2 regions of the Mitsuaria sp. MSU3D genome follow, and region 1 is predicted to be linked to the other one. Evidence: predicted binding sites of a transcription regulator. Region 1 holds the regulator's gene; the other holds the start of a gene.

Region 1 (7,668 bases):
AAGAGTTTGATGCGACAGATCGAAAGGTCTTGAGTATCTGGAGTGGTAGTTCAGTTGGTTAGAATACCGGCCTGTCACGCCGGGGGTCGCGGGTTCGAGCCCCGTCCACTCCGCCAACACAGTTGAGACTCGGGCGGCGTACCGATTCGATGCGAAAGCATTCGGGGGTATAGCTCAGCTGGGAGAGCGCTTGCATGGCATGCAAGAGGTCAGCGGTTCGATCCCGCTTACCTCCACCAGAACGCCTTCGGGTGTGACGGTTGCAAGGTACGCGCAGTTCGAGTCAAAACAAGCAGGTCCTGTCCCCTTCGTCTAGAGGCCTAGGACACCACCCTTTCACGGTGGCTACAGGGGTTCGAATCCCCTAGGGGACGCCAAGTTTGACAAGGCTTGGCTGCATCGCAGTTCTGTATGGAACTGATTGCTTGCAGCAGAATTTGTTCGCAAATGATATCGATGCACTCAATAGCGTCGTATCTGGAGTGGTAGTTCAGTTGGTTAGAATACCGGCCTGTCACGCCGGGGGTCGCGGGTTCGAGCCCCGTCCACTCCGCCAACATTAAAACCCTGTCGATGCAAATCGGCAGGGTTTTTTCTTTGGTCGTCGCTTTTGTTCTTCAATCAGATATCCGGATACTCGCGCTTGCGCTGCGCCGTATAACTCCACCAATCACGGGGAGGGCCGCCGTTCATGAAATCGACGGCGGCCATATAAGTATCCAGGACGCACGGGTCATGCCGCTGACCGGTGAGTTTGCAAATCCGCTGATACAGCGCGAAGGCATCGGCGCCCACGAGATCCATCGGCTGATGAATCCCCATCAACTCGAAATCCCGCACCATCGCCGGTCCGATGTTGGGAATCTGCCGCAGAGACGCGCATTCGGCGGCCGAGGCTGCTTTGCTGTGCGTCTTTCGCGCGCTCATGAGGGGGATGGCGGCGCTCAGTGAAAGCCGCCGGAACGGATCAGACCGACTGCCAGGCCTTCGATCGCAAACTCCTCATCGGGGGTGACCTCGATCGGTTGGAAGTCCGGGTTCTCCGGCAGCAGGCGAATGCCGTCGGCATGGCGCTGGAAGCGCTTCACGGTGACCTCTTCACCGATGCGCGCCACGACGACCTGGCCATTGCGCGCCTCGCTGATCTTCTGAACGGCGAGCAGGTCGCCGTCCATGATGCCGATGTCCTTCATGCTCATGCCTTTGACGCGGAGCAGGAAGTCGGGCGCCTTCGAGAACATCGAGGGGTCGACGCTATAGTGCTGCTCGACATGTTCCTCGGCGAGGATCGGCGCGCCGGCAGCGACGCGGCCCACGAGCGGCAGCGTCAACTGTGCGAGGCTCGCCAGCGGCAGCGCGAACTGGCTGTGCTCCCGGGCGCGATTGACCTGACGCAAGGCGGTCGACGGCAGGCGGATCCCACGTGCGGTACCGCCGACCAACTCGATGACGCCTTTTCGCGCCAGAGCCTGCAGGTGTTCCTCGGCCGCATTCGCGGACTTGAATCCCAGTTGCTGCGCGATCTCCGCGCGGGTGGGCGGCGAGCCGGTGCTCTCGATGCTGTCGCGGACCAGATCGAAGATCTGCTGTTGCCGGGCAGTGAGTTTGGGCGGTGTATCCACGAGCAAGCCTTTTTTCCATTGAGGACCGGATGTCGAGAACGCGGCGACCCTGATGGTTCAAAAGCCGCCTGAGAATTCATCCAGCATCTGGATTTTTATACAGGAGACGAGAAATTGCAAAGTGTGGCCCAGACCCTCGTGATCATCGGCACCGGCGGGACCATCGCCGGGACCTCCGGCAGCGCGACGGACAACGTCGGCTACAAGGCCGGCTCGCTGTCGGTCGAGTCGCTGGTGAGCGCGGTACCGGCGTTGGCGTCGAAGGCGCTTGAGGCTGAGCAGCTGGCTCAGCTCGACAGCAAGGACATGGATCACGCGACCTGGGCGCGACTCGCTCGTCGGGTGCGGGAGCATCTGGATCGCCCCGAGGTCCGCGGCATCGTGATCACGCATGGCACCGACACGCTCGAGGAGACTGCTTACCTGCTGCAGCGCGTGCTCGCGCCGGAGAAGCCGGTGGTCCTGACGGCCGCGATGCGCCCCGCGACGGCCATCCAGGCGGATGGTCCGCAGAACCTGCTGGATGCGGTGGCTGTTGCCGAAGCCGAAGGCGTGCGCGGCGTCGTCGCGGTCGTGGCGGGTCAGGTGTGGTCCGGCCTGGAACTGCGCAAGACGCACAGCTATCGCCTGAACGCCTTCGAGGCGGGGCCCGACGCTGGTCCACTGGCCGTGGTGGAGGAGGGTGCGCTGCGCCGCTTCCGCGACTGGCCGCAAGGCGAGGCGTTGGGTGTGGGTCTGCTTCCCGAAGACGCGTCGCGGTGGCCTTGGGTCGAGGTGCTCGGCAGCCACGCCGGCTCGGAAGCGCGTTCGCTCGACGCGTGGCGTGCGGCGGGGCTCCAGGGGCTGGTGCTGGCCTGCACCGGGAATGGCACGCTGAATCGTGCGCTCGACGTGCCAGTGCAGGCGCTGAAGGACGCCGGTATCCCGGTCTGGCGAACGACGCGCTGCGCGCAGGGGCGCATCGTCGGCGCGTCCGACGAGCCCGCGGCCGCGCTGTCGCCCTGGGCGGCGCGCATCGAATTGATGCTCACGCTGCTGCGCTCCCGCTGATCTCACCGCGCCAACGAACGCGCGCGCAAGCATGCGCCAACGAAAAAGCGCCGGCATTGCCGGCGCTTTTTTTCCATCGAGAGTCCGGAACGAGCCGGACCCGGATGATCAGACGATCGTCAGCGTGACGTCGATGTTGCCGCGCGTGGCGTTCGAGTACGGGCAGACCTCATGGGCTTCGGCGACCAGCTTCTCCAGCGCGGCGCGGTCCATGCCCGGCACGGAGATCTTCATCGACACGGCGATGCCGAAGGCGCCCGGCTTGTTGGCGTGGGGGCCGATGCCGACTTCGCTGGTGATCGAGACTTCGGCCGGCAGCGCGACCTTGTTGCGACCCGAGACGGCCTTCATCGCGCCGATGAAGCAGGCCGAGTAGCCCGCCGCGAACAGCTGTTCCGGGTTGGTGCCGGGGCCGCCGCCGCCGCCGAGTTCCTTCGGCGTGGACAGATCGACCTTCAGCGCGCCGTCGGACGATTGCGCGGTGCCTTGACGGCCGCCGGTGGCGGTGGCGGTGGCGGTGTAGAGGGCTTTTTCGATGGCCATGTGAGGCTCCTTGGTGGTGATGGGTGAGGGGTGAAAGGACAACTCGGGGTCAGGTCTCGCCATCCTCGTCGACAGTGACGGGATCAGCGGGATCGCGTGCCAGATGGGTCAGTACATTGGCTCGCAATTCATGCAGGCGTCTTGTCAGCGACTCCAGTTCGGCGGGACCGCAGGCGCTGGCGCAGGCCAGTTGTTCGGGGATGGAGACGGCTTGCTCGCGCAGTGCGCGGCCGGCGGGCGTCAGGTGGATCTCGACGCGGCGCTCATCGGCCATGGCGCGGCGGCGTTCGATGAGGCCGTTCGATTCCAGGCGTTTCAGCAGCGGCGTCAGCGTGCCGGAGTCCAGGTTCAAGCGTTGCCCCAGATCGGAGACGCTCGGGCCGTCGGTCTCCCACAGCACCAGCATCGCCAGGTATTGCGGATAGGTCAGGCCCAGGGGAGCCAGCAGCGGCTTGTAGAGCTTCGTCATCGCCAGCGAGGTCGAATAGAGCGCGAAGCACAGCTGAACATCCAGCTTCAGCCAGTCCGTGCCCGCGGGCACCGGCTGGGCGCGGGTCGCGGCCGGGGCGGCGGCGATCTGCGGGTTGAAGCACTTTGTGTTCGGCATGAGCTGAACTATAGCGAGCAATTAAATTGCACGCAATTGAAATGGTCTTTGAAGGCGGTTGACGGGAACTATCGGCGGCGGCGGCGCGAAGTTCCAGAAAGAAAAACGCCCCGGGGACAAGGGTCCACCAGGGCGTCGCTGTGGAGCGGGACGGGCTCAGCCCGTCGCCTGGATCGCGTCCACCTGCTCGCTGAGCTCCAGCCACCGCAGTTCCGCGGCCTCGATCTCGTCGCCGATGGCCTTCAGGCGCTTGCCGGCGTCCGCGATCTGCGCGGGCGTCTGGCCCGCGCCCGACAGCTGCGCTTCCAGCGCGGCGCGTTCGTCCGCCCACGCCTTCATGCGGGCGTCGATCTGCTCCATCTCCTTGCGCAGCGGGCGCGTCTGCTCGGACAGCTTCTGACGGGCCTGGCCGCTGAGCTTGCGGTCCTCGCGCTTGACGGGGGCGGGCGGCGTCACTGGCACGGCGGCCACGGGCGCCGCTGCCACGGCCACAGGGGCCGGCGCAGGGGCGGCGGCCGCGCTGCTGGCGCGCGCGCTGCGCAGGGCCTGCTTGGCCTCTTCCTTGGCGAGTTTCGCGGCCTCCTTGGACCGATCCAGCAGCCAGCGCTGGTAATCGTCCAGGTCGCCGTCGAAGGGCGAGAGCTTGCCGTCGGCCACCAGCCAGAACTCGTCGCAGACCTCGCGCAGCAGCGCGCGGTCATGGCTGACCAGCATGACGGTGCCCTCGAACTCGTTGAGCGCCATCGACAGCGCCTCGCGCGTCTGCAGGTCCAGGTGGTTGGTCGGTTCGTCCAGCAGCAGCAGGTTGGGGCGCTGCCAGACCAGCATCGCCAGCACCAGCCGCGCCTTCTCGCCGCCCGACAGGCTGCCCACGTCCTGGTTCACCATGTCGCCGACGAAGCGGAACTGGCCGAGGAAGTCGCGCAGCTCCTGCTCGCGGGCGTTCGGGCTGACCTCCTTGGCCAGCCGGATCATGTGCATCAGCGGGCCTTCATCAGGCCGCAGCACGTCCATCTCCTGCTGCGCGAAGTAGCCGATCGACAGGCCCTTGCCCTCGGTGATCGTGCCGCCCATCGCGCGCTGCATGCGGGCGACCGTCTTCACGAAGGTCGACTTGCCCTGGCCGTTCGCGCCGAGGATGCCGAAGCGCTGGCCGGCCAGCACCGAGCGGTCGATGCCGCGCACGATGACCTTCTCGCCCTCGTCCGTGTCGTAGCCGACGGACACGGTGTCGAACATCAGCATCGGATTGGGCAGGTTCAGCGGCTCGCGGAACTCGAAGCTGAAGTCCGACGCCGTCAGCACCGGCGCGAGGCGCTCCATGCGCTCCAGCGCCTTCACGCGGCTCTGCGCCTGCTTGGCCTTGCTGGCCTTGGCCTTGAAGCGGTCGATGAACTTCTGCAGATGCGCCATGCGCTCCTGCTGCTTGCTGAAGGCCTGCTGCTGCTGGAGCATGCGCTCGGCGCGCATCGACTCGAACGCGGTGTAGTTGCCGCCGTAGCGGTACAGCTTTGCATCGTCCAGATGCAGCGTGACCTTGGTGATCGCGTCCAGGAATTCGCGGTCATGGCTGATGATGATCATCGTGCCTTCATAGCGCTGCAGCCACGCTTCCAGCCAGACCAGGGCGTCCAGGTCCAAGTGGTTCGTGGGCTCGTCCAGCAGCATCAGGTCGGACGGGCACATCAGCGCGCGCGCCAGCTGCAGCCGCATGCGCCAGCCGCCGGAGAAGCTGTTGACCGGCGCATCGACCTGCGCGCCCTTGAAGCCCAGGCCCATCATCAGCGCCTGCGCGCGGGCGGGGGCGTCGAGGCTGCCGGCGTCCATCAGCTGCGCGTAGGCATCGGCGATGGCGTGACCGTCGTCGGCGGCTTCGGCCTCGGCCAGGGCCTGGCGCGCGGCCATCAGGCGGACGTCCCCTTCCAGCACGAACTCGGTGGCCGGCATGTCGGTCTCGGGCATGTGCTGCGCCACTTCGGCGAGCGCCCAGTGGCGCGGGATCTCCACGTCGCCCTTGTCGCTGTGCAGGCGGTCGGTCAGCAGCGAGAACAGGCTGGACTTGCCCGCGCCGTTGCGGCCGACGAGGCCGACCTTCTCGCCGGGTTGCAGCACGACGCTCGCGTCATCGAGAACGACCTTGGTGCCGCGGCGCAGCACGATGTTGCGCAGCGTGATCATGGGGAAACTCCTTGTTCGTCGTCATCGCCGAAGCCCGCGGCGACCAGCGCCTCGCGGGTCAGCAGCAGGACCTGGTCTTCGCCGGCGGAGGTCTCCAGCCAGGCGGATTCAAGTTGGGGGAAGGCAGCCTCGAAGAAGGCGCGCTCGTTGCCGATCTCCAGGACCAGCACCGCGTGCGGCGTCATCCGGGCGGGGGCGTCGGACAGCAGCGTGCGGATGAAGTCCATCCCGTCGGCGCCGCCCGCGAGGGCGAGTTCGGGCTCGGCGCGGTACTCGTGCGGCAGCGCCGCCATCGAGGTGCTGTTCACGTACGGCGGGTTGCACAGGATCAGGTCGTAGGGACCCTGCGCCGGCGCGAGGCCGTCGCCCTGCAGCAGCCGGATGCGATCGCCGAGCTGATGACGCTCGACGTTGATCGCCGCCACGGCGAGCGCCTCGGCGCTCAGGTCGATGGCGTCGACCGCCACATCGGGCCAGGCCATCGCGGCCAGCACGGCCAGGCTGCCGTTGCCGGTGCACAGGTCCAGCACGCGGGTGGTCTGGTCCGACAGCCACGCGTCGATGGTCGCGTCGGCCAGCAGCTCGGCAATGAAGCTGCGCGGCACGATGGCGCGCTCATCGACGTAGAAGGGCACGCCCTGCAGCCACGCCTCGCGCGTCAGGTAGGCGGCGGGCTTGCGCGTCGCGATGCGTTCGGCGACCAGCGCCTCGACCTTCGCCCGGCCAGCGTCGTCGACGGCGTCGGCCTCGTGCTCGTCCAGCGCATCCAGCGGCAGGTCCAGCGCCCACAGGCCCAGCCAGGCGGCCTCGTCGAAGGCGTTCGTCGTGCCATGCCCAAACGAAACGCCCGCCTCACGGAGGCGGGCGGCCTGGGCCTCGATCAATTCCAACAGCGTCACAGCAGCAGATTCTCCAGGGTGCGTCGGTAGATGCGCGTCAGCGGCGCGATCTGGTCCAGCGGCACGTATTCGTCGATCTTGTGGATGCTCGCATTGAGCGGTCCGAATTCCACCACCTGCGGGCAGAGCTTGGCGATGAAGCGGCCGTCCGAGGTGCCGCCGGTCGTGGACAACTCGGCGGTCACGCCGGTCTCGGCCTCGATGGCAGCGCCGATCGCCGCCGACAGCTCGCCCACCGGCGTCAGGAAGGGCTCGCCGGACAGCGTCCAGTCCAGCGTGTACTCGAGGCCGTGGCGGTCCAGCAGCGCATGCACCCGCTGGCGCAGAGCCTCCGGCGTCGATTCGGTCGAGAAGCGGAAGTTGAAGTCCACCACCATCTCGCCCGGGATCACGTTGCCGGCGCCGGTGCCGGCGGCGATGTTGGAGATCTGGAAGGTCGTCGGCGGGAAATAGGCGTTGCCGCGATCCCAATCGCTCGCGGCCAGTTCGGCCAACGCCGGCGCGGCCTGGTGGACCGGGTTGCGCGCCAGATGCGGGTAGGCGACGTGGCCCTGCACGCCGATCACGCGCAGCTTGCCGGAGAGCGAGCCGCGCCGGCCGTTCTTGACGGTGTCCCCGAGGCGCTCGACGGAGGTCGGCTCGCCGACGATGCAGTAGTCGAGCCGCTCACCGCGTGCGCGCAGGCGCTCGACGCAGACCACCGTGCCGTCACGCGCCGGGCCTTCCTCATCGCTCGTCAGCAGGAAAGCGACGCTGCCACGATGGTCGG
Region 2 (7,668 bases), 3.2 Mb from region 1:
TCCGTGCATCTGCTGCGCGGCGGGTGAGCCGCACTGCGTCCGAAGGTGCATCGGGATCGACCCGGAGAACGGGCGAACCGGGGTCGGGAGGTCTCTCCACTGCCTGCCGCGCGAGGGCGGCACAATGCGTCGATGGCCGCCGTCGACGGCCGGGAGACACGCGTGCTGTACAAGTTCAAGTCGAAGGCCGGGGCTGATGTCATCATGCTCGCCGCCCATGGCGATCAAGCGCTGCAGGCCCTGGGCCGCAGTCCGGCTCCCCAGGGGATTCTCCAGGCGTCTGACCTGCCCGCGCTGATCGCGCAGGGAGAGTCCGCGATTGCCGAGGAGCAGCGAGCGCTGGATCGTGCCGCCGAGGAGGCCGTGGCCGACGGCCGCAAACCACCGCCCAAGCCCGAGGTCACGTTGCGCCAGCGCCTGTGGCCGCTGCTGGAACTGATGCGTACCGCGCAGGCCGCCAGCACCGATGTGGTCTGGGGCGTCTGAGTGGACTCGACCCTGATCCTGGCCATCCGGCATGGCGAGACCGCGTGGAACCGCGAAGGCCGTTTGCAGGGACACTTGAACCTCCCGCTGAACGCTCTGGGCGAGCGTCAGGCCGAGCGGCTCGGTGCCGCGCTGGCCGAGCATCCGATCGACGCGATCTATGCGAGCGACCTGGATCGAGCCGCAGTGACGGCCCGGCATCTGGCGGCGCCGCACGGTATCGATGTCCAGCTCGATGAGCGACTGCGGGAACGCGCTTTCGGCATCCACGAGGGCAAGCTCTGGACCGAGATCGAATCCGGTTTTCCTGAGGACGCCCTCCGCTGGCGCCGGCGTGAGCCGGACTTCGAGCCGCCCGGCGGCGAGAGCCTGATCACGCTGTACGCGCGTTGCGTCGCCGTCGTGTCCGAACTGGCCGCGGCGCATGCGGGGCAGACGATCGCGATCGTCGCGCACGGCGGAGTGATGGACTGCCTGTACCGGGCCGCGACCCGCATCGACCTGCAGGCGCCGAGAAGCTGGGTCCTCGGCAACACGAGCATCAACCGACTGCTGTACTCGCCGCAAGGATTCAGTCTGGTCGGATGGAACGATGATCACCATCTGCAAGGCCTGACGCTGGATGATCCTGGCGTGCCGGGCTTCATGCCGGCCACGACGGTGACAGCCAAGGCTTGAGCGCCGGATCGCCGGCTCCCTCGAGGGACGGCGGCCGCGGAGATCGACAGAAGCGCCGCATCGAGCGCTCATCGAGGAGACACATGACCGACGCACAGATCATCGTGCTGGCCACGCCGGTGTTCTTCGCCCTGATCGGGCTTGAATACTGGGTCGGCCTGCGCCGCGGCCGCAACACCTACCGCCTGAACGATGCAGTGAGCAGCATCGCGCTGGGCATGCTCAGCCAGGTGGTGGGCGTGCTGACCAAACTTTTCACGCTGGGGATCTACACCTGGGTCTTCGAGCGGGCGGCCTTGACCCGACTGGACGCAGGTGCCTGGTGGGTCTGGCTGTTGGGGCTGCTGCTGTACGACTTCCTCTACTACTGGCACCACCGGCTCGGTCACACGACCGCGCTGCTCTGGGCCGCGCATGCCGTCCACCACCAGAGCGAGGACTACAACCTCTCCACCGCGCTCCGCCAGACCGGGAGCGGTTGGCTGGTGGGCTGGATCTTCTACATGCCGATGGCCATCCTCGGCTTCCCGCCGCTGGTGTACGCAGTCGTCGCGCTGATCGACTTGCTGTACCAGTTCTGGGTGCACACGCAGCAGATCGGCAAGCTCGGCTGGTTCGACCGCTGGTTCTGCTCGCCGTCCAATCACCGCGTGCATCATGCCGTCAACGATCCCTATCTTGATCGCAACTACGGCGGAATCCTCATCATCTGGGACCGGATGTTCGGCAGTTTCCAGGAGGAACTGGATCGCGAGCCCTGCGTCTACGGCACCCGGGATGCGCTGAAGAGCTGGAGCCCCTGGACCGCCAATGTCCAGGTCTATGCCAAGTTGCTGACCAAGACGCGACGCACGACGCGCTGGCGGGACAAGTTGCGCCTCTGGTGGGAGCCGGCGCACTGGGAGCCCGGTGTCGGCGCCCGCATAGCGCCCGGATATGACCCGCACACCAGGCCGCTGTTCGACCCGAAAGTCGCGTCCTCGCACGCCTGGGCAGCGGGAGCGATGTTCCTGCTGCTGCTCGTCGCCGTCGCGCTGTTCCTCTGGAACGCCCATCGACTCGGTCCGATCGAGCAGATCGCCGTCCTCGCCGGACTTCTGGCGGGACAGGTGCTGACCGCGCGTCTGCTATCACCCGCCGACCCCCTCGTTCACCCCTAACGGGGAACTGTTGCAATTTTGCGTCGGGCGTTATGGGTGCGTGCAACGCACTTCTATACTCCGCACACCTTGCAGTAAAGCCATTGAGCCAGACCGGCTGAAACCTCCAACTGGATGAAGGTGGGTATGAAAAAGATTGCATTCGCTGCGGCCATCGCGGCTCTTTCCGCTCCCGTGTTCGCGCAGAGCTCCGTCACGCTCTGGGGTCGTATCAACACCTCGGTGGAAAGCATCAAGACCGGCAACAACGACCGCGTCGCCTCGGTGATCAACAACAACTCCCGCCTGGGCTTCAAGGGCACGGAAGATCTGGGCAGCGGCCTGAAGGCCAGCTTCGCGCTGGAACACGGTCTGAACTCGGACGACGGTCGCCAGACCAGCTCGGCGTTCTGGAACCGTGAAGCCAGCGTGCAACTGGCCGGCGATTTCGGCGCGATCCGTCTGGGCCGCTGGACGCCGGGTTCGTACTACGCCACCGCGGACTACGTGTCGATGCACAACCACGACACCGGCACGTCGGAAGACAAGCTGTACTCGGGTGCCGGCTTCACGCAGACCAACAAGGTCGGCTACTTCACGCCGAACATCAGCGGCTTCAACGGCGAGTTCACGCTGCACGCCGGTGAAGGCGTCGACCCGCGTGGTTACGACGTCGCCCTGAACTACGACCAAGGCCCGGTGCACCTGGGTGCTGGTTACAGCAAGCAAGGCAGCGCCAAGCAGTACGCGATCCGCGGCCTGTATGAACTGGGCGCCTTCACCTTCGGCGGCTACGCGCAGCGCGAAGAGTCGGGCACCGCACTGGTTGCCGGTGGCAAGGACAGCCGTTGGATCGGCCGCGCCGCCGTGATGTACACGCTGGGCCAATCGGAATTCCACCTGAACGTCGGTGGTACCAAGGCGGGCGCGTACTCGTTCAACAGCGGTCGCAACGGTGGCAAGCAATACACGCTGGCCTACAACTACAACCTGAGCAAGCGCACCAAGGTCTACGCTTTCTACACCGCCGTGGACGCCACCACTGCGAACAAGCGCGACGATCTGAACTCGTTCGCCCTGGGTGTTCGTCACAACTTCTGATCTCCGGATCACGAAGCAGAAAGGCGCTCCTCGGAGCGCCTTTTTCATTGCAGCGTCGGTGCACCTGTTGTCTTGCAGGCTCAGCCGGCGCTCATTCAAGCTCGAACAACTGCCCCGCCTGTTTCGGCGGAGCGACTCCGAGGTGGCGATACGCCGCCAGCGTTGCGATCCGCCCGCGGGGGGTGCGCTGGAGAAAGCCCTGCTGGATCAGATAAGGCTCGATGACGTCCTCGATGGTGCCGGGCTCTTCGCCGATCGCCGCAGCGACGTTGTCCAGCCCCACCGGCCCGCCGTCGAAGCGGTGCACCACCGCCTCAAGCAACTTGCGGTCCATCAGATCGAAGCCCAGCGGATCGACGTCCAGCATCGCCAACGCCTTTTCCGCGATCGTGCGGGTGATGGTGCCATCGGCCTTGACGTCGGCGTAATCGCGGACGCGACGCAGCAACCGGTTGGCGATCCGCGGCGTGCCGCGCGAACGCCGCGCAACCTCGAGCGCGCCTGCCGGCTCGATCGGTGCGCCGAGCAGCGACGCGGACCGCGTCACGATGCGCTGCAGTTCATCGGCCGTGTAGAACTCCAGCCGGGCGACGATGCCGAAGCGATCGCGCAGTGGGTTGGTCAGCATGCCGGCGCGCGTGGTCGCGCCGATCAGCGTGAACGGCTGCAGGTCAAGCTTGATCGAACGCGCTGCCGGGCCTTCGCCGATCATGATGTCGATCTGGTAGTCCTCGAGCGCCGGATAGAGGATTTCCTCGACGACCGGCGAAAGCCGGTGGATCTCGTCGATGAACAGCACGTCGTTGCGCTCGAGGTTGGTCAGGATGGCGGCGAGGTCCTTGGGCTTTTCGAGGACCGGCCCGCTGGTCTGGCGCAGGTTGACGCCCAGCTCCGCGGCCACGATGTGACTCAGCGTCGTCTTGCCCAATCCCGGCGGTCCGAAAAGCAGCACGTGATCGAGCGCCTCGCGTCGCTTTTTCGCGGCGCCGATAAAGATCTCCAGCTGCTCCCGCGCCTTGGCTTGGCCGACGTACTCGTCGAGCAGCTTGGGGCGCAGTGCGCGTTCGATCGCGTCCTCGTTCGGCGACGCCGGTTGTGCGCTGATCAGGCGGGCCTGCTGCGGCGCGGGCGTGAAGTCGTCGGTCTGGATGCTCATGGTGGGAGGGTACGCCGCGCGCGCGGATTCATGACAGGTGCTTCATCGCCAGCTTGATGCCTTCGCTGACGCCAATGTCCCCCGGCAGCGTCTTCAGCGCCGTACCGGCTTCCTTCTCGCTGTAACCCAGCGCGACCAGCGCCTGGAGGATGTCGGCCTGCGCGTCGTTGGCCACGGACACCGGCAGCGACAGGTCGGGGCTCAGCTTGCCCTTGAGCTCCAGCAGCAGCCGTTCGGCCGTCTTCTTCCCGATGCCCGGGACCTTCACGAGACGGCCAGCCTCCTGCCTGGATACGGCCTGCGCCAGGTCGCCGACCGACATGCCGGACAGCAGCGACAAGGCCATCTTGGGGCCGACGCCGCTGATCTTGATCAGCAGACGGAAGGTGCTGCGCTCTTCGGCTGTGAGGAAGCCGAAGAGGACGTGGGCATCCTCGCGGATGCTCAGGTGCGTCAGCAGTGTGGCGCGCTCGCCCAGGCCCGGCAGATTGAAGAAGGTGCTCATCGGCACATCGACTTCGTAGCCGACGCCTTGCACGTCGATGAGGACCTGCGGGGGCGATTTTTCCGCAATGACGCCGGTGAGCTTGCCGATCATGGGCGCGGATTATCCGCGTTCAGCGGCGATTCGACGGTGATTTGCTGGATGTTTGTCCAGTATTTTCCCGAGGCGTGCGGCCACGCCTCGAGATCCGGCGCGCGAAGCGCTCAGTTGCGCCCGAAAAGCCCCAGGCGTTGTGCTTCCAGCGCCGCTTCGGCGCGCGAGCTCACATTGAGCTTGCGGTAGATCTGCTTCACATAGTCGGCGATCGTGTGGCGCGACAGCCCCAACTGCACGCCGATCTCCGGCAGCGTGAAGCCCTTGGCGACGCGAAGCAGCACTTCCGTCTCGCGGTCCGTCAGCGAGACCTCGTGCAGCACCTGCGCGGCCTGCGGCCGGCGTTGCGACGTGAAGTAGGCGATGACCTTGCGCGCGATCGACGGGGACAGCGGCGGCTCTCCCTGGCTGATGCGCTGGAGCTGCTCGACCAGCAGCTCGCGCGATTGCTCCTTGAGCAGGTAGCCGAAGGCACCGGCCTGCAGGGCAGGGAAGAGATGCTCGTCGTCGTCGTGGATGGTGACGATCACCGACTGGACTTCAGGCTGTTTCTCTCGCAGCGCGGAGATCACGTCGACCCCGGAACCGTCCGGCAGGCCCAGGTCCAGCAGGGCCAGCGTGAAGCGCTGCGAGTTGACCTGCTGCAATGCGTCCTGCACCCGCGAGCACTCGGTGACGACCGCGTTGGCGAAGACCTGTTTGACCAGGACCTTGAGCCAGGCGCGGATTTCGGGAATGTCTTCGAGGAGCAGGATGTGGTTCATGGCGCGGATTCTTGCTCAGGATTGTCGTGCGGGCGGAGTGCTCGCTGACTTCCTGCAACGGTACGGCTTTCTGGAGGGACTGACCATCCTGATCAACGCCGGACTGTGGCGCCGGCGGCAATGGATCACGCTGGCATGCGATCAGAGCGGGATCGTCAGCCGGATGACGGTGCCCCAACCGGGGCCGGATTCGACCAGGCACTGACCATGCATCTGCTTGGCGCGCGCCTTCATGCTGGCCATGCCGTGTCCCTTGTCCAGGCGACCTTCGAGCTCCAGCGGGATGCCCTGGCCGTTGTCCTGGATCACCACGGAGAAGTAGCCGTCCTGCGCCGAGCAGCTGATCACGCAATGCGTGGCGCCGCTGTGCTTGATGATGTTGCTCACCGATTCGCGCAGGATGCGCGTCGTCTGCACGTAGGCGCGGGCGGGGAAGGTGTGCTCGATGTCCTCGGCGGGCGATTTCCACTCGGCCAGGATGTTGGCCTGTGCCAGTCGCGAGACCACCTCCGCGCGCCAGTCCCCCAGCGCGTCCAGCAGTTGCACGGGCTTGCCGGTCAGGCCACGCACCGACAGCCGCATCTCCTCGAGCGCCTCGCGCGCGAGCGTGGAGATCCGGTCCGACTCGCTGGTGTGGACGATGGTCAGCAGCTTGGCACCCAGGTCGTCGTGCAGGTCGGCGGCGATGCGCTTGCGCTCGCGTTCGGTGACCTGCTCCAGCTTGGTTTCCGCGACCTGATCGAAATGGCGCTCCAGCTCGGCGATGCGCTCCTGCAGACGCAACTCGCCTTGCAGGACGGCGAGCTCGGACTGCGTGAGCGCGCGGGCGAACTCGCGCACGCGATGCAGGCCGAGTCCCAGCAGGCACAGTGGCCCGAGGATGCCCGCCAGACCGCTGCCCGGCAGCGTCCAAGCGGCCAGCACCGCGAGCGCGCCGAAGCCGATCAGCACGCAGCTGAGGATGAAGTCGGACTGCGGGTATCGCTCCTCCAGCGTCGGGAGGAACATGTCCTGCCACAGATGCCAGAGATGCCAACCCATCGCGACCAGCAACTGGGCGCCCAACCACCAGAGCGCGAAGGAGGCGATCCGTGTTGCCGGCACCGGCAGCAGCAACGCGGCAGGAAAGAGCAGCGCCTGGGCCAGCAGCGCGCGATGCATGCGGCGATCGCGTCGTCGCATCCGCCGCATCAGGTAATGGATGGCGCACCACAGCAGCCACGGCGCCAGGATCACCGCGATCCCCGTGCGCCATGACGACAGGGGCGCGAGGCCAACCGTGACGACCCATCCCGGCATCAGCACGAGCAGCCAGCTGATGTGACGTTGGGCGCGGCGTTGCCAGATCAGCAATCCCAGCACGAAGGCCATCAACACCAGCGCGGACTGCAGACCATAGGCGAGCTGCGGCGCCAGACGCGTCCATAGCGTCGCGAAGGAATCGGTGGCGACGCCGTCGGCACCGGCGACCGCCGCGCCCGCGACCTGGGCGAGACAGACCGGCACGGCCAATGTCAGCGCGGCCGCGGCGCCGAACGCCGCAGGTCTGGATCCTCCCTGTGCCGGCACGGCATCGCAGTGGCCGGCGTCTCCTTGTTGTTCCGTGATCCGGTGCATGGGGGGCGATTGTGCAGGCGCAGCAAGCGCGCGGCGCACTGGCGCGCGACAATACCGCCCTCAACCCCCCTGAATACGGAGCCTCCTCCGCCTTGAACCTGCGCCACGCTTTCACCCCCGCCGACAACC

What was found. The regulator LexA, encoded in region 1, represses DNA repair genes until DNA is damaged. The targets are predictions, from matches to a motif close to ACTGTATNNNNATACAGT.
Region 2: a site for LexA is predicted at 5,202-5,219, ahead of ruvA (Holliday junction branch migration protein RuvA). Genes of this name have one in related genera too.

Annotation. Positions count from the first base shown of each region.
Region 1 is NZ_CP200314.1:1,244,463-1,252,130, forward strand. Features, by position in the region: tRNA gene AC1VNM_RS05710 (tRNA-Asp) at 40-116, shown strand; tRNA gene AC1VNM_RS05715 (tRNA-Ala) at 164-239, shown strand; tRNA gene AC1VNM_RS05720 (tRNA-Glu) at 302-377, shown strand; tRNA gene AC1VNM_RS05725 (tRNA-Asp) at 480-556, shown strand; gene AC1VNM_RS05730 (helix-hairpin-helix domain-containing protein) at 622-927, opposite strand; gene lexA (transcriptional repressor LexA) at 945-1,622, opposite strand; gene AC1VNM_RS05740 (asparaginase) at 1,746-2,672, shown strand; gene AC1VNM_RS05745 (organic hydroperoxide resistance protein) at 2,781-3,215, opposite strand; gene AC1VNM_RS05750 (MarR family winged helix-turn-helix transcriptional regulator) at 3,265-3,822, opposite strand; gene AC1VNM_RS05755 (ATP-binding cassette domain-containing protein) at 3,979-6,000, opposite strand; gene prmB (50S ribosomal protein L3 N(5)-glutamine methyltransferase) at 5,997-6,899, opposite strand; gene dapE (succinyl-diaminopimelate desuccinylase) at 6,896-7,668, opposite strand, start outside.
Region 2 is NZ_CP200314.1:4,451,271-4,458,938, reverse strand. Features, by position in the region: gene AC1VNM_RS19605 (putative bifunctional diguanylate cyclase/phosphodiesterase) at 1-27, shown strand, start outside; gene AC1VNM_RS19600 (DUF1840 domain-containing protein) at 133-486, shown strand; gene AC1VNM_RS19595 (histidine phosphatase family protein) at 487-1,164, shown strand; gene AC1VNM_RS19590 (sterol desaturase family protein) at 1,248-2,324, shown strand; gene AC1VNM_RS19585 (porin) at 2,451-3,404, shown strand; gene ruvB (Holliday junction branch migration DNA helicase RuvB) at 3,496-4,560, opposite strand; gene ruvA (Holliday junction branch migration protein RuvA) at 4,589-5,158, opposite strand; gene AC1VNM_RS19570 (response regulator) at 5,269-5,922, opposite strand; gene AC1VNM_RS19565 (sensor histidine kinase) at 6,064-7,539, opposite strand; partial or broken gene AC1VNM_RS19560 (PhoH family protein) at 7,632-7,668, shown strand, end outside.